DNA from 3 places in the Methyloceanibacter stevinii genome. Region 2 is predicted to be linked to each of the others. Evidence: riboswitches for the same ligand, from Rfam matches in the RefSeq annotation. Region 2 holds a riboswitch; each other region holds the start of a gene.
What was found. A riboswitch is a leader RNA that binds a small molecule or an ion and turns the genes downstream of it on or off. The one in region 2 is predicted to bind cobalamin.
Positions count from the first base shown of each region.

Region 1 (9,844 bases), on a different contig from region 2:
GGAAAGGTTTGCGGCGCCGGCGCTTCGATCGCGGCGCCGCCAAGACGGGCCAGCCGCCGCAACAGCGCGCGCAGGTTCGCCGAACCGCCCTCGCGGAAATAGGCCAGAAGAGTCTGCAGCTCGGCTTCGTCCAGCGTCGACTGCTCGAACAGGCGCGGGTCGTCCCGGTCCTCGCCCGGCAGGATGGCCAGGGCGATGCCGCGCTCGCGGGCGAGGGCGGACAGCCTCTCGACGCCGTAGCGCCACCAATCGAGCCCGCCCAAGAGCCGGACCACGATCACCTTGGCGTGCCGGGCGACGGTCTCGATCCACAGATCGGTGGACATGGGATGGCGCAGGTCGCGCAAATGCGCGAGCCGCACGGACGGCACCTGTTCGCGCTCGTGCGTATACGCGGCCGCGAGTCCCGAGAGGTCGCTGTCGGTGAAAGACAAGACCGCGATGTCGCCAGGCGTTTGGCCCAGGTCGATCGGCTCGGCGATGTCGTCGAGCGTCGCGCTGCTTGTCTGCAGGAGGTGCATCCGAGGGTCCTATCGGTTACCCGGCCAGGGCTTCGTGCCCGGCCAAAGATCTGGCCACCGCTTCGCGGTCGAGGCCTTTCAAGCCGATCACGACGACCTTGCCTTGGCGATCCTCGGCCTGGTCCCAGGGGCGGTCGAAATAGTGGGTCACGCGCGGACCCACCGCCTGGATCAGCAGCCGCATCGGTTTGCCCGTCACGGCGGCGAAGCCCTTCACGCGCAAGATATCATGTGCCTCGGCCAAATCGGCGATGCGCTTCGCGATGTCTGCGGGATCGGCGACCTCTGCGATCGGAACCACGAACGTATCGAAGTCGTCGTGGTCGTGGTCCTCTTCGCTGTCATGGTGGGTCATGCGGTTTTCGATGTCGTCCTCCGCGCCGATGCCGAGACCAAGCAGGGCCGTGGCGTCGACCTTCCCTTCCGACACGGTCACCACACCGATGCCGCGCGGGAGAGCGTCGGTCACCGTCTTCATAGCGCGCTGCAGCCCGTCCGTGTCGAGCAGATCGCGCTTGTTCAGGACAATCAGATCGGCACAGGCGATTTGATCCTCGAAGACCTCCTCAATGGGGTCGTCATGATCGAGCGCATCGTCGGCGGCGCGCTGTGCCGAGAGCGCTTCGATGTCGGCGGAGACCTGACCGTCAGCCAGCGCCGCCCCGTCAACGACCGCCACGACCCCGTCCACTGTGACGCGGTTCTTGATCGCCGGCCAGTGGAAGGCCTGGACCAGGGGCTTGGGCAGCGCGAGACCGGAAGTTTCGATGACGATGTGGTCGACCGGCGGCTCGGCCGCCAGGATCTCGTCGAGCGCGGGCACGAACTCGTCTGCAACCGTGCAGCACAGGCAGCCATTGGCCAGTTCGACGATGTTCTCCTCGCTGCAGTTCTCGTCGCCGCAGCCTTTGAGGATCTCGCCGTCAATACCGACGTCACCGAATTCGTTGACGATCACGGCCAGACGCCGCCCGCCCGTGTTGGCGAGCACGTGCCGGATGAGCGTGGTCTTTCCCGAGCCGAGAAAGCCGGTCACGATCGTGCAGGGAATGCGGGCGACAGAATTCATTCGAAATCCTCCGGAATGGGGCCGAGTACGAGGGGTGGAACACGGGCGACGAGGCCGCCCTTCAGGGCTTCGGGCCGGCCCCTCCAGGGCAAAAGTCCGTCATCGGACTCCGCGAGAAGCATCGCGCCGTCGATGAGAGCTGTCGCATCGTCCGGGGCGGTCAAGTCACCGAAGACATAAGTCCAGCTGTCTTTCTTCCGCATCGCGGCACTGAGCGAGCGGCGGCAATTGGCAAGGCATTCGACCTGGCGGACCGTAACACCCGTCCCGTGCGCGCCTCGGCGGTGGCCTCGGCGAGCAGGAGCCCCGCGCGTGGTCCATCGCCGACCTCGCCCGGCTTGCGGCAGGTCACGCAGACATAGACGGTCGGCCCTTCCGGGGCCTTGGCGGCAGTGCCCTTGGCGTCTAGGGGAGTTGTCACCCTGATAAATCCCTCGGCGATCTCAAGCGAAAGCCACAGCAGACAGGGTGCAAGTCGGCCCAGATTCGGGCCGGACGAAGATCCAACCGTCGCAGAGGCACCCCGCCCGGCTGACGACTAGATCGACGGCAGGTCTCCTGGCTTCGCGGGTCTCTCCCTTCGCCGCCTTCCCGGGTCGACCCCAGTGGCGATGGCTCGGGCGCCCAAGACCGGTATCGAAACCGTTCCGTGGGCTCGCCGCTTACAGTTGCGGGGGCAGCCGCGGATTTGGGACATCCCCATACCGCGTTCCCTGTTCGCTCGAAATGAGCAACCGTCGATCAGGCACATAAGGGCTCCGGGCGTGTGTTTGTCAATGCGGGCCTTGCCCCGCTCGCCCTTGCCTAGTTCACCCTTGGGTCGCCGTGTTGAGAAAAGCACGTAATACGAGTATTATGCCACCATAAACAACCTATGGAGGATGCCCGCATGCCCACCTACCGGAAGAGGAAGGGGAGCGATACCTGGCACTGGTGCAGGAACTGCTCGCAATGGCCGACAAGCGACTATGACGAGGTCACCACATCCGGCCGGCCAAAGTCGGGAGAGCTTCACAACGAGTGCCGGTCAAAGGAAAGAGACGGCGACTGCCGTCAATAGCCCCCCTAACTCAGCCGCCCTACCCCCACACGGCGTCACGAGCTTGGTTGCGGCGCATGCGAACGTCGCTATAGTCGGGGCGCCGATGGTTTCCGCATGAGGCGGATACAAGAAGGGAATACGGTGAGGGTCATTACCCAATTCCGTGGCTGCCCCCGCAACTGTAAGCGGAGAGCGCCCCTCCTCAGGCCACTGGAGCCACCGCTCCGGGAAGGTGGAGGGGATGCGCAGACCCGCGAAGCCAGGAAACCTGCCGCGGCGCAAACCTTGAACCGCGCCCTCGGGTGGAGGGCGCAAGGGGGATCATATGACCCGTTCTTCACTCCAGCGCACCGCGTTTTTGGCGCTCGCCGCGCTTGTGCTCACCGCAGCGCCGGCCTCGGCGCATCACGCGATGGGCGGCGTCTTGCCGTCGACCTTCGCCCAAGGCTTCCTTTCCGGCCTCGCTCACCCTGTGATCGGGCTTGACCATCTCGCCTTTCTCATCGCCGTGGGTGTTGCGGTTGGCGTCGGCGGTCTCAATCTCGGCCTGCCCGTTCTCTTCGTCGGGGCATCAGCCATCGGTGTCGGCATCCATGTCGGCGGGTTCCAGATGCCCGGCGCCGAACTGATCGTGGCTCTGTCCGTGGTAATTGCCGGCGTTGTGCTTGCCGGTGGCCGCGCCCTTCCGCTGGCCGCCTGGACGGTGCTGTTCGGCATTGCCGGCCTGGCTCATGGCTATGCCTATGGCGAGTCGATCTTCGGGGCGGAGTCGACGCCGCTTGTGGCCTATCTGCTCGGTCTCGTGATCATCCAGAGCGCGCTTAGCGTCGGTGTCGCCATGCTCTTCCGCATGCGCTCCCCGTCCGTCTCGGCCATTGCGCCCCGTCTGGCCGGCGCCGTGGTCGTCGGCATCGGTCTTGCGACGCTGCTCGGGCAGATCATCCCCAGCGCATAGCGGTTCAATGTCAGGTACCGATCTCGAGGACGAGGGGATCACCTTCGTCCTCGGGGGCGCCCGCTCCGGAAAGAGCCGTTTCGCCGAGAGCTTCGTCACCAGTCTGCCCCGCCCATGGGTCTATATCGCCACGGCCGAAGCGCATGACGACGAGATGGCGGTGCGTATCGCCGAGCACCGGGCCCAGCGTGAAGCCGGTTGGCAGACTCTCGAGGCGCCCCACGATCTGCACGACGCCATAGGCGCGGCACCCAAGGGAGCCGTCGTGCTGGTGGACTGTTTGACCTTGTGGCTCTCCAATATCATGCACGGTCCCTACGATATCGAACACGCGATGACGGAACTGGAGCAGGCTTTGCACGCCCGCGAGAGCGCCACCGTGCTCGTCTCGAACGAAGTGGGTCTGGGGCTGGTGCCGGAAACGCCGCTGGGGCGCGCGTTCCGGGACGCGCAAGGGCGTCTCAACCAGCGCGTTGCCGCCATCGCCAGCCGGGTGATCTTCGTGGTCGCCGGGCAACCTCTCGTGGTGAAAGGAAGCACATGACCAAGTCGGTCGATGAAAAAGACCTTGAGCGCCATCGCGCCAAGATGGCGAACCGCAAAAAGGCGCAGGATGCCGAAGTTGCCGAGAAGACCGTCGAGAAGGGCCTCCTGATCGTTCACACCGGAACGGGCAAGGGCAAGTCGACGGCGGCTTTCGGTCTTGCCTTACGCATGATCGGCCGGGGCAAACGCGTCGGCATCGTGCAGTTCGTCAAGGGCGCCTGGCACACGGCGGAGCGCGATGCGCTTGAGCGTTTCGGCGATCAGGTCGCCTGGTATTCCATGGGCGAAGGCTTCACCTGGGAGACCCAGGATCTGGAACGCGATATCGCCGCGGCGGAGCGTGCTTGGGCCAAGGCGGTCGAGCTGATGGACGACCCCAGCTTCGGCCTCGTCATTCTCGACGAGCTGAACATCGCCCTGCGCTACGACTATCTGCCGTTCGACGAAGTCGTGGCCACGCTGAAGGCGCGACGCCCGGACCTCCATGTGATCGTGACGGGGCGCAACGCCAAACCGGCACTGATCGAAGCCGCGGACCTCGTCACGGACATGACGCTGGTGAAGCACCATTTCGCCGCCGGGGTGAAGGCGCAAGCCGGCATCGAATTCTAGCGATGACCGCCCGCGCGCTCATGTTTCAGGGCACGGGCTCCGATGTGGGCAAGTCCCTGATCGTGGCCGGGCTGGCGCGCGCACTCGTGTCCCGTGGACTGAAGGTCTTGCCCTTCAAGCCGCAAAACATGTCGAACAATGCGGCCGTCACCCTCGATGGGGGTGAGATCGGGCGGGCACAAGCGCTGCAAGCGCGCGCGGCCCGCGAGACCCCAAGCGTCACAATGAACCCGGTTCTGCTCAAGCCGCAAAGCGAGGTCGGCGCGCAGATCATCGTGCGCGGCCAGGTTTACGGAAAGGCCAAGGCCGCGGACTACCAAGCGCTCAAGCCCGAGCTCATGGACGCGGTGCAGGATAGCTTCGCCCTTCTCAAGGACGAGGCGGACATCGTTCTGGTGGAAGGGGCGGGCAGCGCCTCCGAAGTCAATCTCCGCGCAAACGACATCGCCAATATGGGCTTTGCGCGTGAGGCTGACGTGCCGGTCGTTCTCATCGGCGACATCGACCGGGGCGGCGTCATCGCCAGTCTCGTGGGGACCAAGGCCGTGCTCGCCCCCGACGATGCCGCGATGATCCGCGGGTTCCTCGTCAACAAGTTCAGAGGCGACCCGTCTCTGTTCGCGGACGGCATGGTGCGCATCGCAAGAGAGACCGGCTGGGAGCCGCTCGGCCTCATTCCATTTTTCGCGGGCGCAAGAGCCCTGCCGGCCGAAGACGCTCTGGCGCTCGAGCAGCAACAGGCGGCCAAGACGGATGCGACGCTGAAGGTAGCCGTGCCGGTGCTACCCCATATCGCCAATTTCGACGACCTCGATCCGCTCGCCGCCGAGCCGGCCGTCGAAGTCGTCCGTATACGGCCTGGCGAGGCGCTGCCAGGGGATGCGCAGCTTGTCATCCTACCGGGCTCGAAAGCGACGCTGTCCGACTTGCGCGTTCTTCGCGACGCCGGGTTCGACATCGATATCGAGGCTCATCTGCGCCGGGGCGGGTCGGTGCTCGGGCTTTGCGGCGGTTATCAGATGCTGGGGCGGGTCCTGCGCGATCCGGAGGGGATCGAAGGGGCGCCGGGAGAAGCCGAAGGCTTGGGCCTCCTCGATATCGAGACGACGCTCTCGGGAGATAAGCGCCTCGAGCCGGCGTCCGGCCACACCTTCGACGGGGTCCCTTTCGAGGGCTACGAAATGCACATGGGCCGCACGAAGGGCCCCGATTGCGGGCGACCCTTCGCCCGTCTCGACACGGGGTTCCAAGATGGCGCGATATCGGCCGATCGCCAAGTTTACGGTACGTACGTGCACGGGCTCTTCGCGGACGACCGGCAGCGCGCGGCATGGCTCGCTCGATTTGCTGCAGGCCCCTCGCAGGTCCACTACGATGAACAGGTCGACGCCGTTCTGGACGACCTTGCCGCCCATTTGGAGGACCATGTCGACATCGACCGTCTTCTTACATTGTCGCGCTGAGGATCATGCTGAGCGCGGCCGCGATCGCCACAAGTGCGATCAACAGGCCGTCGGCACGGGCGAAAGCCGAAGCGCGGCGCGAATGTCGGTTGCCGTGGCCGTACGCCGGCCATCGCCGAGCCAAGGGCCATCGTTTCTCGATCCGGCGTAGGTGCGCGGGCCCCCCAAGGCCACACCGAGCGCCCCCGCCATGGCGGCTTCCGGGTAACCGGCATTAGGGGAGGCGTGCTTGGCCGCATCGCGCCGCATCGTATTCCAGGCTTCCTTTGGGGACGCCTCCTTCGCCATGGACGCCGCGCCGACGAGCAACAGCCCGGAAAGGCGCGCGCCCGGCAGATTGACCACATCGTCGAGCAGAGCGGATGCGCGTCCGAAATCCGCATAGCGCGCCGAGCGATGGCCGATCATGCTGTCGGCGGTGTTGACGGCCTTGTAGAGCGCTCCGCCCGTGAGGCCGGCAAGGCCCAGCCAAATCACGGGCGACACGACGCCGTCGGAAAAATTCTCGGCGAGACTTTCGATGGCCGCGCGCGCGATACCAGCTTCATCGAGCTCAGTCGTATCGCGGCCGACGATCTGCGAGACGGCATTTCGTGCGTCCTCCAGCGCCCCGCTCTCGAGCGCCTCGGCCACGGCCGCCACATGACTATAGAGACTGCGCTGCGCGATCAGCGTGCTCGCCGCGAGCGCGGTGAAGAAGAGGCCGAAGGGCAGCATCGGCAGTGCGATCTCGAGAAGAAACGCGCTGGCGCCGACAATCAGCAGCAGGAGCACGAGCGCTATGAGGCCCGCACGCCGTCGCGCCTCGCCGTCCGCCGCGGGATCGTTGAGCCGCGTATCCAGCCAGCCGATCAAACGCCCCATCCAGGTCACGGGATGGCCTATGCGTGTTGCGAGCCAGGCCGGATAGCCGACGGCAAGCTCGACGAGCATCGCAAGAAGCGCTAGCGGTGCTGCCATGACGTCACCTGATCCATCCCCACTCAATGGCCTCAAAACCGCAAATGCCGCGGGCGAAACCCACGCTTCGTTGTTGCACGGCGGCGATCTCGCCGCAGCGCGTGCGCGGTTTCCCAATGCGCCTCTGCCAATCGTCGACCTGTCGACCGGCATCAACCCTCATCCCTATCCTATCGCGGCTCTGGGCGAAGAAGATTTTGCGCGGCTCCCCGAACCCGCGGCGCTCGCGCATCTCCTGGAACTGGCCGCGGCCTTCTACGGCGCGCCGTCGGCGCAAAACGTGGTGGCCGCGCCGGGAAGCCAGATCCTGATGGCGCTGATCGCCGATCTCATGCCGCAAGGGTCCGCTGCGATCTTGGGACCAACCTATGCGGAACATGCGCGCGTGGCGGCGCTGGCAGGGCATGAAGTGACGACTGTCGGGAGCCTCGCCGACCTCGGCGGCGCCTCGCTGGCCGTGGTGGTCAATCCCAACAATCCCGATGGGCGCGTGACGTCCAAAGACGACCTGTTGAACCTGGCTGAAGGGCAGAGGACGAGCGGCGGCATTCTGGTGGTGGATGAGGCCTTCGTGGATGTCGGCCCCGAAGCCGCCAGCGTCTCGGACCGCATCGAACAAGCCCCCATCGCCGTCTTGCGCTCGTTCGGCAAGTTCTTCGGTCTTGCTGGCTTGCGTCTCAGTTTTGCGCTGACGAACCGTTCCCTGGCCGAACGGCTTCGCGCCCGGCTCGGTCCGTGGCCGGCTTCCGGGCCGGCGCTGTCCATTGGCGCCGCGGCGCTCGCCGACCGGGCTTGGATAGACGGCACCCGAATGACACTGAGAGCCGCATCGGAGCGGCTGGAGACATTGCTGCGCACGGCCGGACTGACACCGGTAGGCCGCACGGATCTCTTCTGCCTCGTCAGCAGCCCGCGCGCGCAGGCGGTTTTCACAACGCTCGGCGAGGCAGGCATCTTCGTGCGCCGGTTCGGTGAGAACCCGCAACTCTTGCGATTCGGTCTTCCGGGAAAAGAAGTAGAGTGGCAACGCCTGAGCGGCGCGCTCAAATCCCCGTCTTAGGGGGCCTTCCGCGGGAGCGCCCTAGTGGGCCCAGCGGCGGTTATAGTGCTCGGCGAGTTCTATGCTGCCTTGAGCTTCTTCCGGCAGGAGCCTGGCGATCACACCCATAGCCAGTTCGACGGACACTTCGCTGCCGCCGCACTCTTTGAGTTGATCCCGAAGCCAGCCATAGACTTCCTCGTCGCCCGATTTCAGCCCTACGGCGATTTCCTCGAGCATTTGCACCAACGATTCGGCTGCCATCGCGTCCTCCGATCGAACGAAGCCCAAGGAAAAACAAGGGCTTACGCCTTGGTTAAAGCGTTCCTGGTGCGATTCTTCCCCGAACTGATCATACCCCAATGGTGCGTCTGCGAAGTTGCGGATGAGCCACAGTCGGCTGTTTTCTCCCCCTAGTGGGCAGGCCCCAGCGTGTACGCCGGCATCTGCTGGTCCGCCTCGGTCGTTCCGGTGAAGGGGATCGGCTTGACCGACGCCGTCGAGACCGGCGACGTGTCGTCGGCCGCCGCGAACAGGCCTTGCTTCGGCTGCGGCCGGCAGTAGTGGCCGCCACCCTTCGATACGTTGGTGATGAGCAGGTCCACGTGGAAGTGGTTGTAGTGGGCGCGGTCGCTGCCCGGCCCGAGAACCGTGAAGAACTCGCGGCAGGCGCCGGCGAAAGCCTCGCGCAGGAACGCTTTTTCGGCTCGCGTGCCGCGCCACCAGCCCTTGACGACCGTGATGGTCCGCCCGTCCGCGAGCGTGAATCCGGCGATGTCCAAGCGTTGCCGAAGGCGTGCTCGGACAGCTTGCCGGTCGATTTGCTGTTTCGGCCGCGGCAGCTATAGGCGGAGATCTGCTTGATCTCGACCACGGGCTGCCGGAACTGGCGCATGGCGGCACGCTGTACGGAATTGTTGAGCCAGCGATCCAGCGCCGCCGTCATCGGACAGCCGATGGTCGCGGTCGGCGTGACGCGGACACGGCCGCCGAGCGCCGCCGAGACCCTTAGCGGAGCCAAAATGCCGCAGGCGCTGCGGCCGCGGATCGACGAGGCCTGCGTCACGTAAGAAGACGCGCGCACTTGGCCCGACGCCATGCATTGTGCCTCGGCACGGTCGCGCCATTCCGCGCGCGTGTCGTTCGGAATACCGCCTCCGCCGCATGAACTGAGAAAGACAGCCGCTGCCAGCGCGGCGGCCGGATACGCAATACGAGCCCCCAACATGCGCACGACTTTGGGGCCAAGTTTGTGAAGAATTCTTCAATGCGAGGCCCTGACTGATCCCCGGTCTGGTCTTCAGAACGGCCGGAATTCAGCCGTCAATTGAGTCCGAGCGCCTTGCGGGCGCGGGCTGTCATCGACTGCCGTGTGGTGAAATAGCCCTTCCAAGGGTCGGATTTCAGCTGGGACAGGCGGCGGGGCAGCGTCTTGACCGAGTAAGGCGCGCCGCTCTTGAGGCCGGCCAGCTCGTCCCAGCGCAACGGCGTCGCCACGGGCGCGCCGGCTTTGGCACGCGGCGAGTAGTTGCAGATCGCCGAACTGCCCCGGCCGTTGCGTAGATAGTCGATGAAAATCTTGCCGGTGCGGGTGCGCTTGAGCGGGTTCGCCGTATAGCGATCCGGCACCTCCGCCA
Region 1 is NZ_LPWE01000010.1:359,363-369,206, reverse strand. Features, by position in the region: partial or broken gene cobN (cobaltochelatase subunit CobN) at 1-521, opposite strand, end outside; gene cobW (cobalamin biosynthesis protein CobW) at 538-1,590, opposite strand; gene AUC70_RS05665 (DUF1636 family protein) at 1,587-1,937, opposite strand; cobalamin riboswitch at 2,122-2,344, opposite strand; cobalamin riboswitch at 2,720-2,921, shown strand; gene AUC70_RS05660 (HupE/UreJ family protein) at 2,958-3,587, shown strand; gene cobU (bifunctional adenosylcobinamide kinase/adenosylcobinamide-phosphate guanylyltransferase) at 3,595-4,131, shown strand; gene cobO (cob(I)yrinic acid a,c-diamide adenosyltransferase) at 4,128-4,745, shown strand; gene AUC70_RS05645 (cobyric acid synthase) at 4,748-6,208, shown strand; gene cbiB (adenosylcobinamide-phosphate synthase CbiB) at 6,248-7,168, opposite strand; gene cobD (threonine-phosphate decarboxylase CobD) at 7,167-8,228, shown strand; gene AUC70_RS05630 (hypothetical protein) at 8,250-8,471, opposite strand; partial or broken gene AUC70_RS16150 (extensin-like domain-containing protein) at 8,621-9,306, opposite strand; gene ligD (non-homologous end-joining DNA ligase) at 9,531-9,844, opposite strand, start outside.
Region 1: another riboswitch for cobalamin. It lies ahead of AUC70_RS05665 (DUF1636 family protein); the one in region 2 lies ahead of AUC70_RS11825 (DUF4198 domain-containing protein).

Region 2 (9,844 bases):
GTTGAGCGCGGCGCCCGTGATGTACGCCGCCTCGTCCGAAGCCAAGAACAATGCGGCATTGGCGATGTCCTCGGGCGTCCCGAACCGCCGGAGCGGCGTCTGGGTCAAGAGCGCCTTCGCGATACCGGGGTTCTTCAAATAGCGGCCGATCAGCGCCGTCTCCACATAGCCCGGCAGCAGGGTGTTCACCCGAATGCCGTAGGGGGCGTATTCGACCGCAAGACTACGTGACAACGCCGACACCGCGCCCTTGGTGGCCGAGTAGACCGCCATCTGCCGCGTATGCTTGGCCGACATCACCGAAGACAGATTGACGATCGAAGCCTTGCCCGACGCGCGCATCAAGTCGAATGCCTCGCGCGCGCATTTCACCGTCCCATCGAGATTGACGGACCAGACCTTCTCCCAATCCTCGTCCGTGAGATGACGAAAGTCCGCACGCGCGCCGACGCCCGCATTGTTGACGAGGACATCCAGCCGACCATGGGCGTCCTTGATGGTCGCCATCACGCCTGCACTTCGGCCGTGTCGGTGATGTCGACCGCCTGCGCCTCGGCGGCACCGTTCGACTTGACGATTTGATCGGCCGTCTCCTTGGCCGCATCGCCGTCGATATCGGCAACGATCACATGCGCCCCTTCGCGCGCGAAGGTCTCGCTGATGGCGCGGCCGATGCCTGCGCCTCCGCCCGTTACGAGCGCAATCTTTTCCTCAAGCCGCCGCATCTGATCCCTTGATCGGTGTTGGCGGCTCCCACTTCTGCCGCAGGGTTACGAACTCTTCCGCCATGCTGGGGTGAAGCGCCATGGTGGCGTCGAAATCGGCCTTGGTCGCACCGAGCCGCAAGGGGATCGCCGCCATTTGAACGATCTCGGCCGCGTCGGGTCCGACCATGTGCAGGCCGAGCACCTTGTCGGTCTCGACGTCCACGATCAGCTTCATGAAGACCTGCTCGCCGCGCCCGCTGATGGTGGCACGCATGGGCCGGAAGCTCGTCTTGTAGACATCGACCGCATGGTTCTTGCGCGCGTCTTCTTCCGTGAGGCCCACGGTTCCGATCTCCGGCTCGGTGAAGACCGCCGTCGGGATGAAACTGTAGTCCATCGCCTTGGGACGGTCTTCGAACACCGTCTCGACGAAGGCCGTCCCCTCGCGGATCGCCACCGGCGTGAGATTGGCGCGATCCGTGACATCGCCCACCGCATAGATGCTGTCGACGGACGACTTGGAGTAGGCGTTCACGACCACTTTGCCGTTGTCGCCGAGCTCGACGCCGGCGGCCTCGAGCCCCAGTCCTTTGGTGTTCGGTGTGCGGCCGGTCGCGGCCATGACGGACGACGCATGAAGGCAATCGCCATCCGTCAGCGCGACCCGGTATCCCTCGCCGTCCTTCTCGACCGACGTGATATTCGTGCACATCCGCAAGTCGACACCGCGATCGCGCAGCGCCTCGGCGACCATGTCGCATAGATCGTGGTCGAAGCCGCGCAGGATCTGTTCGCCGCGATGGACCACGGTAACGTCGACACCGAAGCCGGCGAAGATCGAGGCGAACTCCATGCCGATATAGCCCGCGCCCAGAATGACAATGCTCTGCGGCAGCGCCTCGAACTTGAAGCACTCGTTCGAGCTGATGAGATGCTCCGCACCCGGTATGGATGGAAAGGCCGGCGCCGATCCCGTCGCAACCAGGATGTATTTGGCCGACACGGGCGCATCGCGATCGGCGAGACGCACGCTATGAGGCCCATCCACCGTCGCCCGCGCCAGGAAGCGTTCGACCCGGTTGTTCTCGAGGGTGCGCGTATAAACGCCGTTGAGCCGGTCGACCTCACGCTGCACGTTGTGGATCAGCGTGGACCAATCGAACCCAAGGTCGCTGTAAGACCAGCCGAATGGCTTGGCATCTTCGATTTCGGCGCCGTAGCGGCTGCCGTAGACCAACAGCTTCTTCGGCACGCAGCCGCGAATGACGCAGGTACCGCCGACACGGTATTCCTCGGCGATGGCGACGCGCTTGCCGAGCTGGGCCGCGAGCCTGGCCGCGCGAACGCCGCCGGACCCTGCCCCGATGACAAACAAATCGTAGTCGTAGTCAGACACTTTGGATCGGTACTCCGGATGACTTTTTCAGATGATGCGTCGGATGATGACGGGTCGGATGAGATTTTGTCAGATGACAACTTGGCGCTTGTGACCTTATGCGCTCGGATGCTTCAGGACTTGTACGCCATTTGCCCCTGCGACAATTGCCATATCGCAAAGTCCGAGAAAAAGACCGTGCTCGACCACGCCGGGCACGCGCGTCAGGGCGAAAGCCAGAACCTCGGGCTCGGCGATTTTGGGAAATGCGCAGTCCACGATCAGATTGCCCTGATCGGTAACGAAGGGGCGGCCTCCCTCGCCGGGCCGGAGCCGGATCTCGCCCTCGCACCCAGCCTCCGCGGAAAGTGCCTGGATCAGCTGCACGGTCGCCTTCAAACCGAAGCGTACCACTTCGATCGGCAGCGGATGGGACCCGAGCGTCGCGAAGCTTCCGGTGTCCGCGATGACGACCATGCGCTCGGACGCGTCGCGACGATCTTCTCCCGCAACAAAAGCCCCGCCGCCGCCTTTGATCAGCCGGATGCTGATCGTCGATCTCGTCGGCACCGTCGGAATCGAGGTGCGGGGTTTCGTCCACGTCGTCAGCGGAATGCCCAAAGCCTCGGCATGGGCACGAGTCGCCTCCGACGTCGGCACGCAAATGACGTTGAGACCATCGCGCACGCGCGCGCCGACCTCTTCGACGAAAGGCGCGGCCGTGGAGCCCGTGCCGAGCCCAAGCCGCATACCGGGCTGCACCAGCTCGATAGCCGCCCTCGCCGCGGCGGCCTTGTACCCTTCGATCGTCCTTGCGCTTTCCGACATCGGCCGTCAGGTCTCCCCCTCGTGAAGTCTCTCGCTAGCGGGGGCTCCCGTTATCGAGGCCCCCCATCATGACGTATTTCAGCTCCAGGAATTCTTCGATGCCGTGGTGGGAGCCTTCGCGGCCCTGGCCCGACTCCTTCACGCCGCCGAACGGCGCCAATGCCGAAGAGATCATCCCTTCGTTGACGCCGATCATGCCATATTCGAGCGCCTCGGCCACCCGCCAGGCGCGCGAAATATTCTCCGTGAAGAAATACGCCGCAAGGCCGAACGGCGTGTCGTTCGCGAGCGCAATCGCCTCCTGATCGTCGCGGAAGCGGAACAGCGCCGCGACCGGGCCGAAGGTCTCTTCGTGAGCGATGCGCATCTCCGGCGTCACGTCGGTCAACACGGTGGGCGCAAAGAATGTCCGCCCAAGCTCGTGCCGCACGCCGCCGGTCAGAACCTTGGCGCCATGGGCGACCGCGTCCCGCACATGGGCCTCGACCTTTTCGAGCCCGGCGTCGTTGATGAGCGGGCCTTGCGCCACGCCCTGCTCGGTGCCGTCGCCCACCTTGAGGTCCGAAACGGCCTCGGTGAGCCTTTCCGCGAAGCGATCATAGATGCCGCTCTGAACCAGAATTCGGTTGGCGCTGACGCATGTTTGCCCCGAATTCCGGAACTTCGACGCGATCGCGCCGGCGACAGCCGCATCGAGTTCGGCGTCGTCGAAAACGATGAACGGCGCATTGCCGCCGAGCTCCAAGGAGAGCTTTTTCACCGTGTCGGCGCTCTGGCGCATGAGGAGCTTCCCGACCTCGGTAGATCCGGTGAAGGTGATCATGCGCACGAGCCGGTTGGAGGTCAGTTCGCCGCCGATGGCCTCGGCATTGCCGGTGATGACATTGAGAACGCCCGGCGGGAATCCGGCCTGGCAAGCCAGCTCCGCCAGGGCTAACGCGGTGAGCGGCGTCTCGGGCGCCGGCTTCACGACCACGGTGCACCCTGCGGCGAGCGCAGGCGAGATCTTGCGCGTGATCATCGCGAACGGAAAGTTCCACGGGGTGATAGCCCCGACCACGCCGACCGGCTGCTTCATGACGAGCACACGGCCGCTGTGCTTGGGCGTCGGGATGATCTCGCCCAGCACGCGCCTTGCCTCTTCCGCGTAGAACTCCGTGAAGGACGACCCGTAGTCCACCTCCGCGCGCGCCTCGGCCAAAGGCTTGCCCTGCTCGGCGGTCATGAGACGGGCGAGGTCCTCTGCGTGCTCCTGCTGGAGCTCATACCAACGGCGCAGGACTTTCGCGCGCTCGCCCGCCAGCAAGCCGCTCCAGGCCCGAAAGGCGCGATCCGCGGCCTCGATGGCCTCGCGGGTCTCGTGCGCGCCGAGATTGGGCACGCGGCCGACGACCGCGCCGGACGCCGGATTGGTGATGTCGTCCACCGGCGTGCCTGTCCAGGCACCGCCGATCAGGCATTGGTCCTTGATGAGGGTCGGTGTCTTGAGTTGCATGGCCCGCTCTCTACGCCGCCGCTTGCGCAACGGCAAGTCACGTGTGAGAGAGGCCCATGTTCGAGGGTGCGACAATTGTTTTCGATCTCGACGGCACGCTGGTCGACACCGCGCCGGACCTTACGAATGCCCTCAACCACGCCCTGAATCTGCATGGACACCGCACCGTGGAGCCCGCGCTCGTCCGCGAGGCGGTGGGGCGCGGCGCGCCGGCCATGATCTACGAGGCGCTGGGCATCGAAACCGGCACGGAGGCGATCCTCGCGGACTTCCTCATCCACTACGAGGCCAATATCGCGGTGGAGAGCCGCCCCTTCCCCGGCGCCGTCGCGCTGCTGGAGCGGCTCGCGGACCGCGGCGCGCGCCTTGCCGTCTGCACCAACAAGCGGGCGCGCCTGGCCAATCTTCTCCTCGAAGCGCTGGAGCTCGACCATCATTTCGCAGCAATCGCGGGCCGCGATACGTTCGAGACGTCCAAGCCCCATCCGGGCCACCTTCTGGGCGCCATTGCCGCCGGCGGCGGCAATCCGGCCCGCGCCGTCATGGTGGGCGACAGCGCCGTCGACATCCAGGCCGCGCACCGAGCCGGAATTCCCTCGATCCTGGTGACATTCGGCTATTCCCCTCCGTCGCCGGACGGTCCTCACCCTAGCGCTACCATCGACAGCTTCGACGCCCTGGAATCCCAGGCCGAAATCCTGCTCAAACGCTTGACAGACCACGACCCGACCCGTTCCTAATAGCGCCCGGGTGGACGCGCTGGAATTTCGCCTCAATCGCCCCATGGGCTGCAACCAACAGCCACAATTGCGCGCTAGGTACGGGAACTGAGCTTTTTGCTCCAAGGAGAACTGGAATGCGCGGACGTATTGTGATGAGCGCTTGCATCGCATTGATGATGAGCGGAACCGCTTTCGCCCAAGACGCAGGGGAAGACTGTGTCAGCCAGCTTGCCGAAACCGAAAGCCTCGTGGACCAGACGGTCAACGCGAAGGTGCTCGACGAAGGCGACGTCGAAGAGGTGAACATGCTTCTCGACGAGGCGGACGCGGCCTGCACCGACGGGGATTACGGCAAGGCCAAGACCACCATGACCAAGGTCAAGGGCATGCTGAAGCCGGCGCCCGCTCCGGCTCCGGCCCCGGCGGAAGACGCGGCGGCCCAGTAGACTTTTTAGGAAATCTGCGCCGTTTCGCGGGACGGCCTGCTTGACTTCGCGAGGGGCCGTTCGCTAAATGCGCGCTTGCCGTCGCACCCCCTCATCACTTGAGGCGAGGACGCGAACGGAGCCGGGCGCGATCAAGACCTAACGCGCCCCGCACGGGCGGTTAGCTCAGCTGGTAGAGCACTGTGTTCACATCGCAGGGGTCACTGGTTCAAGTCCAGTACCGCCCACCATCACGTCACCGAAAACAGACGACGACTTCATTCCGCGCAGACCGTCGCTGGCGGCGAGAAACATTCCGTCGCAGTAGCAAACGCCGTATCGCTATTGACACTGTGGAGAATCTGCGGCCCTTTCTAGGGGTCGACGGTTCTCGATCATTGCTGGTCGAGACTAAGAGGGAACACGGTGCGTCCTGTCTCGCGTCATCGAGACGACAATCCCGTGGCTGCCCCCGCAACTGTGAACGGTGAGCACGGCTGAACGACGCCACTGGGGAACTTCATAACCCTGGGAAGGCAAGGCCGACGCGACGATCCGTGAGTCAGGAGACCTGCCGCTGACATCCGGCACCGGCTTTTGCCCGGTGCCTAAACCGTAACCGGACGCCGGGGTGAGCGTCTGGCGGTTGAGTGGGTGTCCGGTGGCCTATCTTCCGTTCCCGCTCATGACACCGCCACTTCCCCGATCGTCCTTTCCTCATGCCCGATGCGGTTCGTCCCGCGCGGGTCACTTGGGAGAGACGACCTATGAAACTTCGTAACGGACTATCCGCTGCCATTGGCGTTGCCGCGCTTCTCGCGCCGCTCGCCGCGGCCGCCCATTTCCAGCTCGTCTATACGCCGGAGGTCAATCTGACCAAGGCGGGAGACGTGCCCGTCAAGCTGATCTTCTGGCACCCCTTCGAGAACGGCCACGTGATGGACATGGGTGAGGTCATCGACTTCTACGCCGTCAACCGCGGCAAGAAGATCGACCTCAAGGACACGCTGAAGCAGATCAAGTTCGAGGGCTCGGAGAACACTGCCACGGCTTACGATGCCTCCGTCCCACTCAAGCGATCGGGAGACTACGTGCTCGTCGCTGTTCCCTCGCCCTATTACGAGGAGAGCGAGGACGTCTACATCCAGCAGATCGCAAAGAGCTATCTGAACCTGAATGAAGTCCCGACGGATTGGATGGAGCCGCAGGGCCTACCCACCGAGATCATCCCCCTCAACAAGCCCACCAACATCGTGGCCGGTTCGACCTTCACCGGCCGGGTGATGGCCGACGGCAAGCCCGTACCCGGCGCGGAGATCGAGGTCGAGTACATGGCGGCCGAGCCGTCCATGGACGAGAACAAGCCGAAAGACCCGACCGCTTCGCCGATGCCGGGCGGCGCGCTCGTCGCCGTCAGCGATGACAACGGCTACTTCACCTTCGGCATTCCGAAGGCCGGCTTCTGGGGCTTTGCCGCGCTCGGCTCGGGCAACACCAAGGAGCATGAGGGCAAGGAGCTTTCTCAAGACGCGGTCATCTGGGTCCGCGCTTTCGACGTGAAATAGGCCAGCCTAGGACCTGGAGGGAAAGATGCACATTGTCGACGGTGCTCTATCGAATGAAGTCTTGATCGGCGGCGCGGTTCTCGCTGCCGGCGGCATCGCGTTGGGCCTGAAATCGCTGCCGGCGGAGAAGATGCCCGCCGCCGGGGTTCTAAGCGCAACGTTTTTCGTGGCGTCCCTGGTTCATGTGCCAATCGGACCCTCCAGCGTCCATCTGATCATGAACGGTCTGGCCGGGTTGGTGCTCGGCTGGGCCGCCTTTCCGGCCCTTTTCGTCGCCCTACTGCTGCAAGCCGTTTTCTTCGGGTTCGGCGGGCTGACTGTGCTGGGCGTCAACACCGTCAACATCGCCCTGCCCGCGGTGCTCGTCTACTACATCTGCCGGCGGGGTATCGCGTCGGGCTCTCCCACCGTCGCCGCAATCTGGGGCGGTATCGGCGGGGGCCTTGCGATTGCCTTGACGACGGGCTGCGTGGCTCTCTCGTTGGCGCTCACGGGGGACGAATTTCTGGCGGCGGCCAAGCTCACATTCTTCGCGCACATCCCCATCATGATCATCGAAGCGCTGATCACAGCCGCGGCCATCTACCTTGCACGAAAGGTAAAGCCTGAACTGTTCGAGAGGTTCACGGTGTCCCCATCGGAAGGAGTTTCGTCATGAGGTCCCTTCGCCTTGCGCTCATTCTACTTTTCCTGATGCCGGTTCACTCTGCGCTTGCGCATAAGGTCATCGCTTCGGTCTACGCCAGTGGCGACGTGATCGAGGGCGAGATCGGCTTCTCCAACGGAGATATGGCGCCCAATGAGCTTGTCGAGGTCTTCGACGAGGACGGCAACAAGCTCGGCGAAACCAAGACGGACGAGGACGGCTTCTTCACCTTCCGTCCGACCAAGCCCGTTGCGCACGTATTCAAGTCCAATCTCGGCTCGGGCCACGTCGCCACTGTCCGCATGGAAGCCGACGAACTACCGGACATAGCCGGCGCCGAGCCCGCCGCAGCGGATACAGCGACGGCAGCTGAGACCAAGACAGACTCAGCGTCCGCCGCTCAAGAGGGCGCCGCGGACGAGACGCTGACGCAGGCACAGTTGAAGTTGATCGCGCAGGCCGTGCAAAAGCAGATCATCCCGCTTCGCCGCGACATCGATGCCTATAAGGAAAAGAACAACATTCAGAACGTTCTCGGCGGCATCGGTTACATCTTCGGCCTGTTCGGGCTCGGCTACTACATCGCCGCGCGCCGCAAAATGACGGGGGCCTGAGGGCGTGGGACATGTGGTCGAGGCCGGCGTCCGGCGCTCCTGGACACCGGCGCCACCACGGCCAAGACCTATATTAGCGAGACCGATCCACGGGCCCGGATCCTGGCGGCGGTGGCGTTCGCGATCGTCGTGGTCAACCTTCATGACCTCCGTGCCCTAGCCGCAGCCCTCGTCGTTGCGCTCACGCTGATGCTCATGGCCCGGCTGCCGCCGCGCGCGACGCTCAAGCGCATGCTCACAATGGATGGCTTCATCATCTTCATGCTCCTGCTCTTGCCGTTTACCGTGCCGGGCGACGCCATGTTCACGGTCTTCGGTCTGCCCGCGACATGGCAAGGGTTGCGGCAGGCGATCGAGATCGGCTTGAAAGCCAATGCGATCATTCTGACGCTGATGGCGCTGGTCGGCTCCATGGAGCCCGCCAGGTTGGGGCAGGCCCTCTACCGCCTGAAAATGCCCGAGGGACTCGTCTACCTGCTCATGTTCATGGTCCGGTATGTCGACGTGCTTCAACAAGAGTATCTGCGCCTGCGCGTAGCCATGAAGGCGCGCGGGTTCCGCCCGGGAAACAACAGGCACACCTACCAATCTCTGGGTTACTTGATCGGCATGATGCTCGTCCGTGCGGTGGAGAGGTCGGAACGGATTCTCGGCGCCATGAAGTGCCGTGGGTTCTCCGGGCGCATACCGCTATCGGGCGACCTCGCCTATGCGCGATCGGATGCCGGCTTCGCGTTCGCCTTCGGCGGCATCCTTGCAGCGCTCGTCGCGCTCCAGTTTCTGCGTTGAGGCGGCGGGGTCGTAGATGACATCCCTGATCGAGCTTACCGACATTCATTTCGCCTATCCGGGCTACCCGCCCGTGCTCAATGGCGCAGACATCCGGCTCGGTAGCAAAGAGCGTCTATGCGTCGTCGGGCACAACGGTTCCGGCAAGAGCACGCTCTTGCGCATCATCGTCGGCCTGCTGCGGCCCAGCCGCGGCCGTGTCGTAGCCTTCGGCCGGGAGCGCCGCGCCGAAGACGACTTCCTCGAGGTACGGCGCCTTGCCGGGCTGGTGTTCCAGGATCCCGACGATCAACTGTTCTGCCCGACAGTGGCCGAGGATATGGCTTTCGGCCCCCTCAACCTTGGCAAAACCCGCGAGGAAGCCATGGCCATCGTCGATCGCGTGCTGGCGGAATTGGATCTCACCCGGTTCAAGGACCGGGTGACCCACAAGCTCTCGGGCGGAGAGAAGCGCTTGGTGACGCTCGCCACCGTTCTGGCCATGGAACCGGAGGTTCTTCTTCTCGACGAGCCGACCAACGCCCTCGACGAAGACAACGAGGCCAGGCTGACCGAGATATTGCGCACGCTTCCGCAGGCGATGATCGTTGTGTCGCATGACGCGCAATTTCGCGAGCGCATTGCGTCACGCACGGTCCGTCTTGCAGAAGGACAAATTCGACCCACCTAAAGATGCGA
Region 2 is NZ_LPWE01000012.1:456,268-466,111, forward strand. Features, by position in the region: partial or broken gene AUC70_RS11790 (SDR family NAD(P)-dependent oxidoreductase) at 1-725, opposite strand, end outside; gene gor (glutathione-disulfide reductase) at 712-2,103, opposite strand; gene rpiA (ribose 5-phosphate isomerase A) at 2,200-2,910, opposite strand; gene AUC70_RS11805 (NAD-dependent succinate-semialdehyde dehydrogenase) at 2,945-4,405, opposite strand; gene AUC70_RS11810 (HAD-IA family hydrolase) at 4,462-5,145, shown strand; gene AUC70_RS11815 (hypothetical protein) at 5,262-5,573, shown strand; tRNA gene AUC70_RS11820 (tRNA-Val) at 5,728-5,803, shown strand; cobalamin riboswitch at 5,921-6,145, shown strand; gene AUC70_RS11825 (DUF4198 domain-containing protein) at 6,320-7,117, shown strand; gene cbiM (cobalt transporter CbiM) at 7,143-7,775, shown strand; gene AUC70_RS11835 (transthyretin-like family protein) at 7,772-8,377, shown strand; gene cbiQ (cobalt ECF transporter T component CbiQ) at 8,450-9,166, shown strand; gene AUC70_RS11845 (energy-coupling factor ABC transporter ATP-binding protein) at 9,183-9,836, shown strand.

Region 3 (9,844 bases), on a different contig from region 2:
CGCCGATGATCGACGTGGTGTTCTTGCTTCTCATCTTCTTCATGCTAGCGGCTCAGTTCGGGCACGACATGGCCATGCCGCTCAAACTTGGGGGCGGCCAAAGCGCCTATCGGGGGCCGCCGCGACTGGTGGACATTGCCCCAACCACGCTCAGGCTGAATGGCGAACCGGTCTCAACCGGCCAGATCGTCGGGGGGTTGCAAGCACTGACGGAGAAGCCCAGCGACACGATCATCTTGCGCGCCCGCGACGATGCCGAGCTTCAACGGGTGATCGAGACGATGGAACTGCTCAAAGCAGGGGGATTCTCCAACTTCGTATTGTTGGAGTAGGGCGGTGCGATTCCGAGAAGCTACGCACCGCGCGCGACGGGAGAACATCTTGCCGATGATCAACGTCGTTTTTCTCCTCTTGATATTCTTCCTGCTCACGGCCCAGATCGCGCCACCGCCGCCCTTCGAAGTTGCGGCTCCGAGCGCGGACGAAACGGATCTCGCCGACGGCACGCTTGTGCTCTATCTCGGCGCCGATGGGCGGCTCGGCTTTCGCGAGGCGGTGGGCTATGAGGCTGTGCTGGCCGGTCTGCACGATGCACTGCGCGACCAGTGCGGTGGACCTTGCAGCGATGACACGCGCCCCATCGCCGTGTTGCGAGCGGATAAGTCTGTCAACGGATCGAAATTGGCAGCGCTGCTTCCGAAGCTCGCCGCGCTTGGTCTGCGCGACATCCAATTGGTGACGGTTCGCAAATGAAGCGGCTGCTTGAGGCGACGGTCTTCGTGGCCATCGCCGTCGTTCTGCATCTGGTGGTGTTTGGCTTCTATTCCGAGGCGCCGAGCGATGAGTCCGCGGGAGATGCCGGAGACGTCGTCGTATCGGTCGCGGCGGCGTCCAGCGCGCTGTCGGGGATGGTGGCCGAATGGGAGAAGCCTCCGGAACCTGTTGTGGAGGAGCCGCCTGCGGCCGTTCCAGAGCCGCAAGACAGCTCCGAACAGGAGGTAGAACGCCGGAGTAAAGTGCCGCCGGCCGAGACGGAACCGGCCGAAACCTCTGAGCCTGAATCTCCCCCGGCCGCATCGGAACCGGCTGAAACCGCTGAGCCTGAACCTCTCCCGTCCGAGAAGGCGGACACGAATACCGAGCCCGAACGTGAGGCGCCCAATGAGGTGCCCTCCGATACTCAAGAACGGCTAGAGGCGCCGAAGACGGAGACGGCCGCGCCCGTTCCTCTACCGGCACCGAGCAAAGTCTCCGAGCCAAGCGTGCCGGACAAGACACCGAGCGTGCCGGAACAGAAGCGAAGCGCGCCGGAGAAGAAGCTCAGCGGCCCGGAGCCCCAACCAAAGCAGCCCCCGGCGAAGCGGCCAGAACGCAAGACGCAAGAGCACGTAGACAAGCAACCCAAGACACGCGCTTCGAGACCAGAGCCGACGCCTGCTGGCAGCGCCAGTCGAAACGAGCCGTCGGGGGCGCCCTCGAAGCGCAAATCCTCGTCAGGACAGAGCACAAAAGAGAGTGCGACCGGCAGGGGCAGTCAAAGCCAGCGCGCCGCTGGCGCCAAGCAAGAAAGCGAAAGCGCCGGCCGGAGCAAGACCAGGTCGCGGCCGGCAACAGTCTCCAAGTCGAGCGCGCGCAGCCTCATCGCCAGCTGGGGGGCTCGCATCCGCGCCCGCATCAATGCGCGAAAGCGCAGGCCTGCCGGGAATGCGCACGGTACGACAATTGTGCATTTGCGCGTGGCCACCAGCGGACGGCTTTTGAGCGCGTCTGTGGCCCGGTCCTCGGGAAATTCCGCGTTGGATCGGGCCGCTATGTCCGCGGTGCGCGGCGCCGGGCGATTCCCCGCCGCTCCAAAGGGGCTGACGAATTCGAGCTACTCCTTCTCACAGTCCATACGCTTCTAAAGAGGAAAAACCCGCAGGCCTTAGCGTTGCAAATTTGCAACATGTGCGCTGAAGATCACCCACACGATAGTTTTGTTCTTGGCAAGCCTGAGGTCTTTGATCGAAAATTAAAATCGTTCTGGTTCGGGCGGTTCTCCGTCCGATGAAAAGGGAACGCGGTGGGGCGCTACTTTGCGCCGAATCCGCGACTGCGCCCGCAACTGTAAGCGAAGAGCGGCGCTGAATACGCCACTGAGAGACCGAAGGGATCTCGGGAAGGCCAGCGCTCGCAACGACACGCAAGTCAGGAGACCGGCCAGGACAGCACACCCGGTTTCCGTGCGGCGCGCGCGTGAACGGCGGACTCCTCCGTAGTGGTGGCGCAATGCAACCGTCTGCGGCTGGGGGTCTCCCCCTCCAATGACATTTACATAGTCTGCCGCGCGGCTTCAGTGCTGCGCGGAACACGGGGGGGTGTTCGATGAGACATTCTATATGGGCCTTTGGTGCGACCGTTTTGGCCGCGGGTGCTGCGCTGCCCGATAGCGCAAGGGCGCAAGATTTTGAGCCATTTCAGCTCGACGCGATCATCGTTGGCGGCGGTCTGACGCCGATCGAGGCCGAGCGCTACGGCCGCTCGGTCACGGTGGTCGAGTCGAAGGATCTGCAAGAGCAACAGATTCGGCATACGTCGGAAGGGCTGCGGGCGCTGCCCGGTGTCGAGGTCAGTCAAACGGGCGGCGTCGGCGGCTTGACACAAGTTCGCATTCGCGGCTCAGAGGGCAACCACACGCTGGTGCTGATCGACGGCATCAAGGTCGCCGATCCCACGAGCGGCGAATACGACTTCGCGAACATGTTGTCCGATGGCATTGAACGCGTCGAGGTGCTCCGCGGACCGCAATCCTCAATCTTTGGGTCCAACGCGATCGGCGGTGTGGTCAACGTCATTACCAAGACCGCGACGGAACCGGGCTTTCACGCGTATGGCGAGGGCGAGTTGGGCTCTGAAGAGAGCATCGGCGGGAATCTATCCCTCAACTACGCCAACGACTATGCGCGGCTGACGGTTTCCGGCGCGCAGCGGAACACGGATGGCTACAATTTTTCCGGTGGACCGAGCGACGGGGCCGATGGCAACGCGATCGGCACGCTCAACGCGCGCGCCGAGTTCGACGTAAACGACGATATTGTAATCGGGACGACCTTTCGGCGGATCGACCGCAATTCGGAGTACGATCAATTCAACTACGGTGCGGCGACGGTTGCCGACTTGGTGACCGATGCGAACCTCGAGACCGACGTCACCAATAACTTTGCGTCCGCGTACGCAACGATGGACGCCTGGAACAAGCGCTTCCGGAGCGAATTCTTCTTCGGTCTCGCCGATATCGATACCATCGACATCGACAACGGTGCAAAAACCTTCGACACGACATCGACCCGGCAGCAGCTGCATTATCGGGGGACAGTGGCGCTCGATAATGCGGATGTTGAGAGCGCGAATCATCTCGTCAGTACCCAGATCGAAAGCGAGTATGAGACGTTCAAGAATAACGATGCTCAGCTCGTCTACAGTCCCTCGCAGCTCCAGAAAGAGTCGCGTCAACTCTATGGATATGTGTTGGAGTATCGCGGCAGCTTCTTCGACGATAACCTCACCATTCAGGCAACGGGACGTCACGACGAGAATGACGATTTCGAAGACACGGATACATGGTCCGTAGGCTTGTCCTATCTTCTGCCGAACCAGACCAGCCGGCTGCATACGTCCGCCGGCACGGCCGTGCAGAACCCAACGTTCTACGAGCAGTTCGGTTACGACCCGGCGACGTTCATCGGCAATCCAAACCTGACGCCCGAGGAGAGCATCGGTTACGATATCGGGCTTGAGCAGCGTCTCTGGCAGGATCGGGTGGTCCTCGATGTCACCTACTTCCATTCCGACCTGACCGACGAAATTTCCACGATTTATGACCCGGTGACGTTCGCGTCTACCCCGATCAATGAAGATGGCACCAGCGAACGTCAGGGGCTCGAGGTCTCGGCCGAGATGCGCTTGGATAACGGCATCCGGCTCGGTGTGGACTACACCTATCTCGATGCCCACGATCCGGATGGCGAAATCGAGGTGCGGCGTCCGCGGAATGAGGTTGGTGTCCGTGCATTTTACCAATTGCCGAACGATAAAACTCTGATTGGGGCACAACTGCGAGCCGTGGCCGACAATTTCGACTTCGACTACACCGCGGCGGGTATCGTGGACCCCTCAAATCCGGAGCGGATCCAGCTCAAGGACTATGCGTTGCTGAATCTGACGGCGCAGCATGAGCTGCTTCCGAACGTGACCGTCACCGGGCGTATCGATAACCTCTTCGATACGGGGTATTCGGAGGTGCTGGGATACGCGGGGCGTGGCCGCGTGTTCTTTGCCGGCCTGCAGGGAACGTTCTAAGGATGACAGTGCTGCGTGGCCTTGTCCTGGCAGGGGCAATTCTGGGAATTGCTCCTGTCGCCACGGGCCACGCCGCACCGGCACGCGTCGTGTCGATGAATCTCTGCACCGATCAGCTGGCCATGCTTCTGGCTGAGGAGGACCAACTCGTCTCGGTGTCTTATCTCGCTCGGGACGAGCGGGCCTCGGCGATGGCGGAGGAGGCGGAGCGCTATCCCGTCAACCATGGCCTGGCCGAAGAAATCTTCCTTCTCGATCCAGACCTCGTGATCGCGGGTCAGTTTACCTCCACGGCAACGGTCGCAATGTTGAGGCGGCTTGGCATTCCCGTGGTGACGATGGCGCCGGCCTATTCGCTTGACGACGTGCGCAAGCGATTGACGGAGATGGGCAAGCTTCTCGGACGCGAAGCGGCGGCGGCCGAACTTGTGGCCAAGTTCGATGCAGATCTGGCGGCGTTGAGAGATGCGCTCACCACACGGCCAAGGGCCGCTATTTATTCTGCGAACGGATATACGTCCGGTCCGGAAAGTTTGGCCGGGGCTATTCTCGATGCCGCGGGGTTCGACAACGTGGCTAAGGAAGCCGGCTTGCCCGTTGGCGGACTGCTGCCGCTTGAGCGGCTTGTCCTTCTCGACCCCGATGTTGTAGTGCTTCCGCAGCCCTATCCGGGCGCTTCCCGGTCGGAAGAAGTCCTGCACCATCCAGCAGTTCTTGCACTGCGCGAGCGCGCGTCGACCAGCCCGCTCACCGATCGCGATTGGATTTGCGGAACGCCGCATGTCCTCAACGCGATCAAAGAGCTTGTGGAGGCGCGCCAAGAGGACGTGGTGGCCCCGTGATCCGTTATCATGGGCTCATCATCGGGCTGGTTCTATTGGTCTTGGGGCTCTTCGTGGTTTCGCTGGTCGTCGGGCCGGCGAAAATTCCGGTCCAGCTGAGCCTTTCCGCGCTGATCTGGGGAGACTCCGGACCGCTCTCTTTGGTGATGCGGGAGATACGGCTACCGCGGGCGCTGCTGGGGGTCATGGTCGGTGCAAGCCTTGGCCTATGCGGCGCGGCGATGCAGGGCTATTTGCGCAACCCCCTCGCCGAACCTGGTCTGATCGGCGTGAGCGGATCGGCGGCGCTCGGTGCGGTGATCGCCATTCAAACCGGACTGACCGCGGCCTATGCGCTCGCCTTGCCGCTTTCCGCGCTGGCAGGTGCGGGCATATCGGTCACGCTCCTGTTTTCGCTTGCTGGCTTGCGCGGCGGGTCCTTGACGCTGATCCTGGCAGGCATAGCAATCTCTGCCCTGGCCGGTGCTCTCACGGCCCTCGTGCTGAATCTCTCGCCCAATCCTTTCGCCGCCACGGAGATTGTCTTTTGGATGATGGGGTCGCTTGCTGACCGTTCCTTCACCCATGTGGCGCTGGCGCTACCCTTCATTCTGATCGGCTTGGTCCTGCTGCTGCCGCTTGGGCGCGGGCTCGATACGCTGACGCTCGGTGAGGACGCCGCGGAAGCCCTTGGCACGCGTTTGGTGCGTCTACGCGTGACACTGGTTGCTGGTGTGGCGGCGATGGTGGGAGCCGCCACGGCGGTAGCCGGCACGGTCGGTTTTGTCGGTCTGGTGGTGCCGCATCTCTTGCGCGGCGCCGTTGGTGCGCGGCCCGGAAGGCTTCTCCTCGCCTCGGCGCTTGGGGGCGCGGCCATGGTGCTTGCCGCCGATATTGCCGCGCGTCTGATCATGCCTGGGCGCGACCTCAAGCTCGGCGTACTCACGGCCATTGTCGGAGCGCCCCTGTTCTTGCATCTGGTCTATCGGACAAGGAGGGATCAGGCCTGATGCTCCTTGGCCTTGAATATCTGACGGTGTTTCGCGGAGACCGCAAGGTCGTCGACGCCGTCTCGCTAGCGGTTGCGGCTGGCGAAGTGGTTGGTCTCGTGGGGCCGAACGGTGCCGGCAAAACCACGTTGATGCGCGGCGCGCTCGGTCTTTTGCCGCATGAGGGACGATCGACACTTGCCGCGCTCCCGACGGAGGCCCGGTCGCGGCACGCGGCCTGGCTGCCGCAAGCCCGCGAAATTGCCTGGCCGGTTTCGGTGGAGACCCTGGTCGCGCTCGGCCGCATCCCTCATGGAGCGCGTTGGTTCGCAGACTCTCATGAAGATGTGCGTGCCGTGTCCGCCGCGCTTGCGCAAATGGACCTGGACGGATTTCGTCACCGCATTGCCACCCGCCTTTCCGGCGGCGAACAGGCGCGCGTGCTTCTCGCCCGCGCCCTGGCGCAGGAGACGCCGCTGCTCTTGGCCGACGAGCCGATCGCCGGTCTCGATCCCGCGCACCAAATCGCGACGATGGAGGTCTTCCATGCGCTCGCCGGGCAGGGACATGCCGTGATGGCTTCGCTCCACGATTTGGGTATCGCGGCGCGGTTCTGCACAAGGCTTGTCATGCTGGACGCCGGCCGCCTGGTGGCCGATGGGCCTCCGGGAGACGTTTTGTCGCCCGCGCGCCTCCGCGACGTCTTCGGCATTACCGCCTGGCGAAGCGAAACCCCCGAGGGCCTGGTCATCCAGCCGATCGCACGCGCGGAGGCGGCGCCGTGAAGGTAACCTATGATGCGCCATGGCTGATTGCCGAGTTGGACGGCCCCCATCGGGTGCTGAGCTGGACCCTCAATCGCCCGGGATTTGCAGCCGCGCATCGGATCGTGTTTCGCGAAGTCCGCGATCACGATCTGCCAAAAAGGATCGACGCCAATGCGTGGTTGGAGCACGCACTCGCAACGGCGGGACTGTCCGATGCGCCGGCTCTGCTAACGTCGCGCGCTGTTCGATCCTTCGATCTGGTTCAAACACGCGCCGGCGAGGTCACGGCAGATTGCTTGGCCACGGTCGGGTTCTCCAATTCGGCGCGTCGGTTGCAGGCAACCCTACCGGCAGCCCCCGGGACCTGCGCGCTTGGGGACGATCAATATTGCCGTGCGTGTGTCCGCGGGGCTTACCGAAGCAGCGCTCGTGGAGGCGTTGACCATCGCCGCCCAAGCGCGAACGGCCGCCGTGATGGAGGCGCGCTGGTCGCTGCCGGAAGGCGTTGCGACGGGGACGGGCACGGACTGCATTGCCTTGGCCGCGCCAATGGAGGGCCATGGAGAGACGGTTGCCTTTGCGGGTCTGCATACGGAAGTCGGAGAGGCGCTCGGCCGCGCCGTGTACGATGCCGTGGCCCGGGGAGCCGACAACTGGCTCGCCACACGTCCAGATCTTGGGCCGGCGCCATGCGTGTCCAAATAGTGCGGTATGCCATATGGAGCGTTGGCCTTCTGCCAAGTTCCCCCAACTTTTTCCAGCGACAGGCGAGCATCAACGGTCGTCATGAGGCATAACTAACTGAGAATGGGTGTTTATCGGTGCCTTCATCGGACATGGATCGGGCACATGCCTTGCGGGCCCAACAACCGCCGTGGCCGCTGCCCACCGGGACGGTGGGCGCTTGTTGGCCACACAGACCAGAGATCCTGTGAAGCAGGCGCTTTGGCCAATATAGACTCTGCGGCCAGTAATCTTCCGCGCTTCTGAGGATACTCTCTTTCCTCAGGGACATGTGTCAGGGACAAGCGAATGAGCCAGACCTTGAATATCATTGGCGGCGGCGTGGTCGGGCGGACGCTCGGATACCTCCTCTCGCACGCGAAGATTTGCGATATTCAGTGCGTTTTCAATGCCACTGCCTCCAGAGCTCGGGAGGCAGTCGATTTCATCGGCGCCGGCGTTCCGGTCTCACGGTTGGCCAGCTTGACCAAGGCCGACGTGAATTTGGTGACGACCCGGGACGATGCGCTGCCCGACGTGGCGAAGGCGTTGGCGCAAACTGAAATTGCCGCAAAGGACTCCATAGCAGTCCATTGCAGCGGTGCCCTGCCGTCGAACATATTCGATGATTTGAGGAAGCGAGGATCGCTGTGTTGTTCGGCTCATCCGTTGAAGTCTTTCCGCAGTGCCGGTCGTGCCGTGGAAAGCTTCGCAGGGACGCCCGTCGGCCTCGAGGGTGACGAAGAGGCAAAAATCTGGGTCAAGGAAGCATTTGGCGCCCTTGGTGGTTGGTGCTTCGAGATCGATGCGACGGAAAAGCTCCTTTATCACACGGGCGCGATAATCGTTTGCAACTACATGTCAGCCCTGGTCGAGGCCGGAGTCCGATGTTTGGAAGGAGCTGGTCTGCCGCAAGAACAGGCCGTCCGTGTGTTGGAGCCGCTGATGCGTGAGACTTTGGACAATGTCGTCAGCAGCGGACCGGCACACGCGCTCACGGGGCCAATCGCTCGCGGCGACACCCGAACGATCATCAATCAACTGGAAAGGCTTTCGGCGTTCGACGGTGACGTGCGCGAGGTCTACCGGTGGCTGGGACTCATCGCCGTCGATCTGTCCCTCGGGAAAGCGAATGCGAACGCCGGCGATCTGAACCTTGTCGAGAAGATCCTTCGCGCGGGACAACAGCTTGGAGACTGCGTCCCCGGTGACGAAGGGCGTTAGACGGCGCCGTTCGACTCGTTGCCGCCGACGATGATGAGATGCACCGACTTCGGCCCATGGGCCGGCCGGACAATCGTGCCGGCGACGTCGGCGGTGCGCGACGGCCCCGCTATGAAGTTGACGGTGCGCGGCCAGCCCCCGGCGGACTTCAGACGCGGCCAAAGGTCCTCGGGGTAGGGCACGATTGTCGATGCGTATAAAACGACGACGTGGACGTCCGGCAAAAAGTTCAGTGTTGTAGGCGTGTCCTGCCCTGAGGAGAATACAACGCTCCCGGTCTCCACGATCCCGGCGCATGCCAGCGTCACGCTGAGCTGCTCGACCTTGCGGCCGCGCCGACGTGAACGCGCCACTCTCGCGGCCAGTTCAACTGAGCTAAGGCGGGCGCTATGCTGAGCTCTACCGGCGCCTCCATCTCGGAGAGCAGCGTCCCCAAGGTAGGGACGAGCAATTGCGGCGAGATGATCTGTTCAACCGTAAAGAGATTGACGCGAGCCTTGGCGATGAACTCGGCGACATGGTCTCCAGGGATCGCAGGGCGTGGCGCAGTCGGGCGCGCTGGCATTCGCCGGTCCGGGCTTCATGCGATCCCCGGTTGGACCCGCTCTTGTCGAGTGCCAGCCGAATGCGCGCATAGACGATATCGCGGTCCAACGAGCTCATGACTGCTTTGCTCTCTTGGACCATGCCGCGAGAAAGGTCGGACCTTGGGGCGCTGGAAAGTCACGCCCGGCGGTCCAACTTTTCGCAAAAGGCAAGCGCCGAAAGTTGCCTCTCGAACGTCCTAGCAGCCCGAGTACGGAAGCCATCACACGCGTCAGGCCGTGGTACAGGGATGGCCTCGCGGCGAGCCAAGCCCACAGCCGAACGCCCCAACTGACACGTCCGTCGGTGAGACCTCGGTCCCACTGCTCTTCGCGCAGCCGTCGCAGCATGTCGGGCAAGGGAATGTCGACGGGACAGACCTGCTGGCAGCGTCCGT
Region 3 is NZ_LPWE01000011.1:495,804-505,647, forward strand. Features, by position in the region: gene AUC70_RS09165 (ExbD/TolR family protein) at 1-332, shown strand, start outside; gene AUC70_RS09170 (biopolymer transporter ExbD) at 337-753, shown strand; gene tolA (cell envelope integrity protein TolA) at 750-1,904, shown strand; cobalamin riboswitch at 2,007-2,218, shown strand; gene AUC70_RS09180 (TonB-dependent receptor plug domain-containing protein) at 2,365-4,338, shown strand; gene AUC70_RS09185 (ABC transporter substrate-binding protein) at 4,341-5,180, shown strand; gene AUC70_RS09190 (FecCD family ABC transporter permease) at 5,177-6,169, shown strand; gene AUC70_RS09195 (ABC transporter ATP-binding protein) at 6,169-6,933, shown strand; partial or broken gene AUC70_RS18850 (adenosylcobinamide amidohydrolase) at 6,930-7,244, shown strand; gene AUC70_RS18385 (adenosylcobinamide amidohydrolase) at 7,234-7,620, shown strand; partial or broken gene AUC70_RS09205 (Rossmann-like and DUF2520 domain-containing protein) at 7,945-8,862, shown strand; gene AUC70_RS09210 (LutC/YkgG family protein) at 8,859-9,215, opposite strand; gene AUC70_RS09220 (LutB/LldF family L-lactate oxidation iron-sulfur protein) at 9,522-9,844, opposite strand, start outside.
Region 3: another riboswitch for cobalamin. It lies ahead of AUC70_RS09180 (TonB-dependent receptor plug domain-containing protein); the one in region 2 lies ahead of AUC70_RS11825 (DUF4198 domain-containing protein).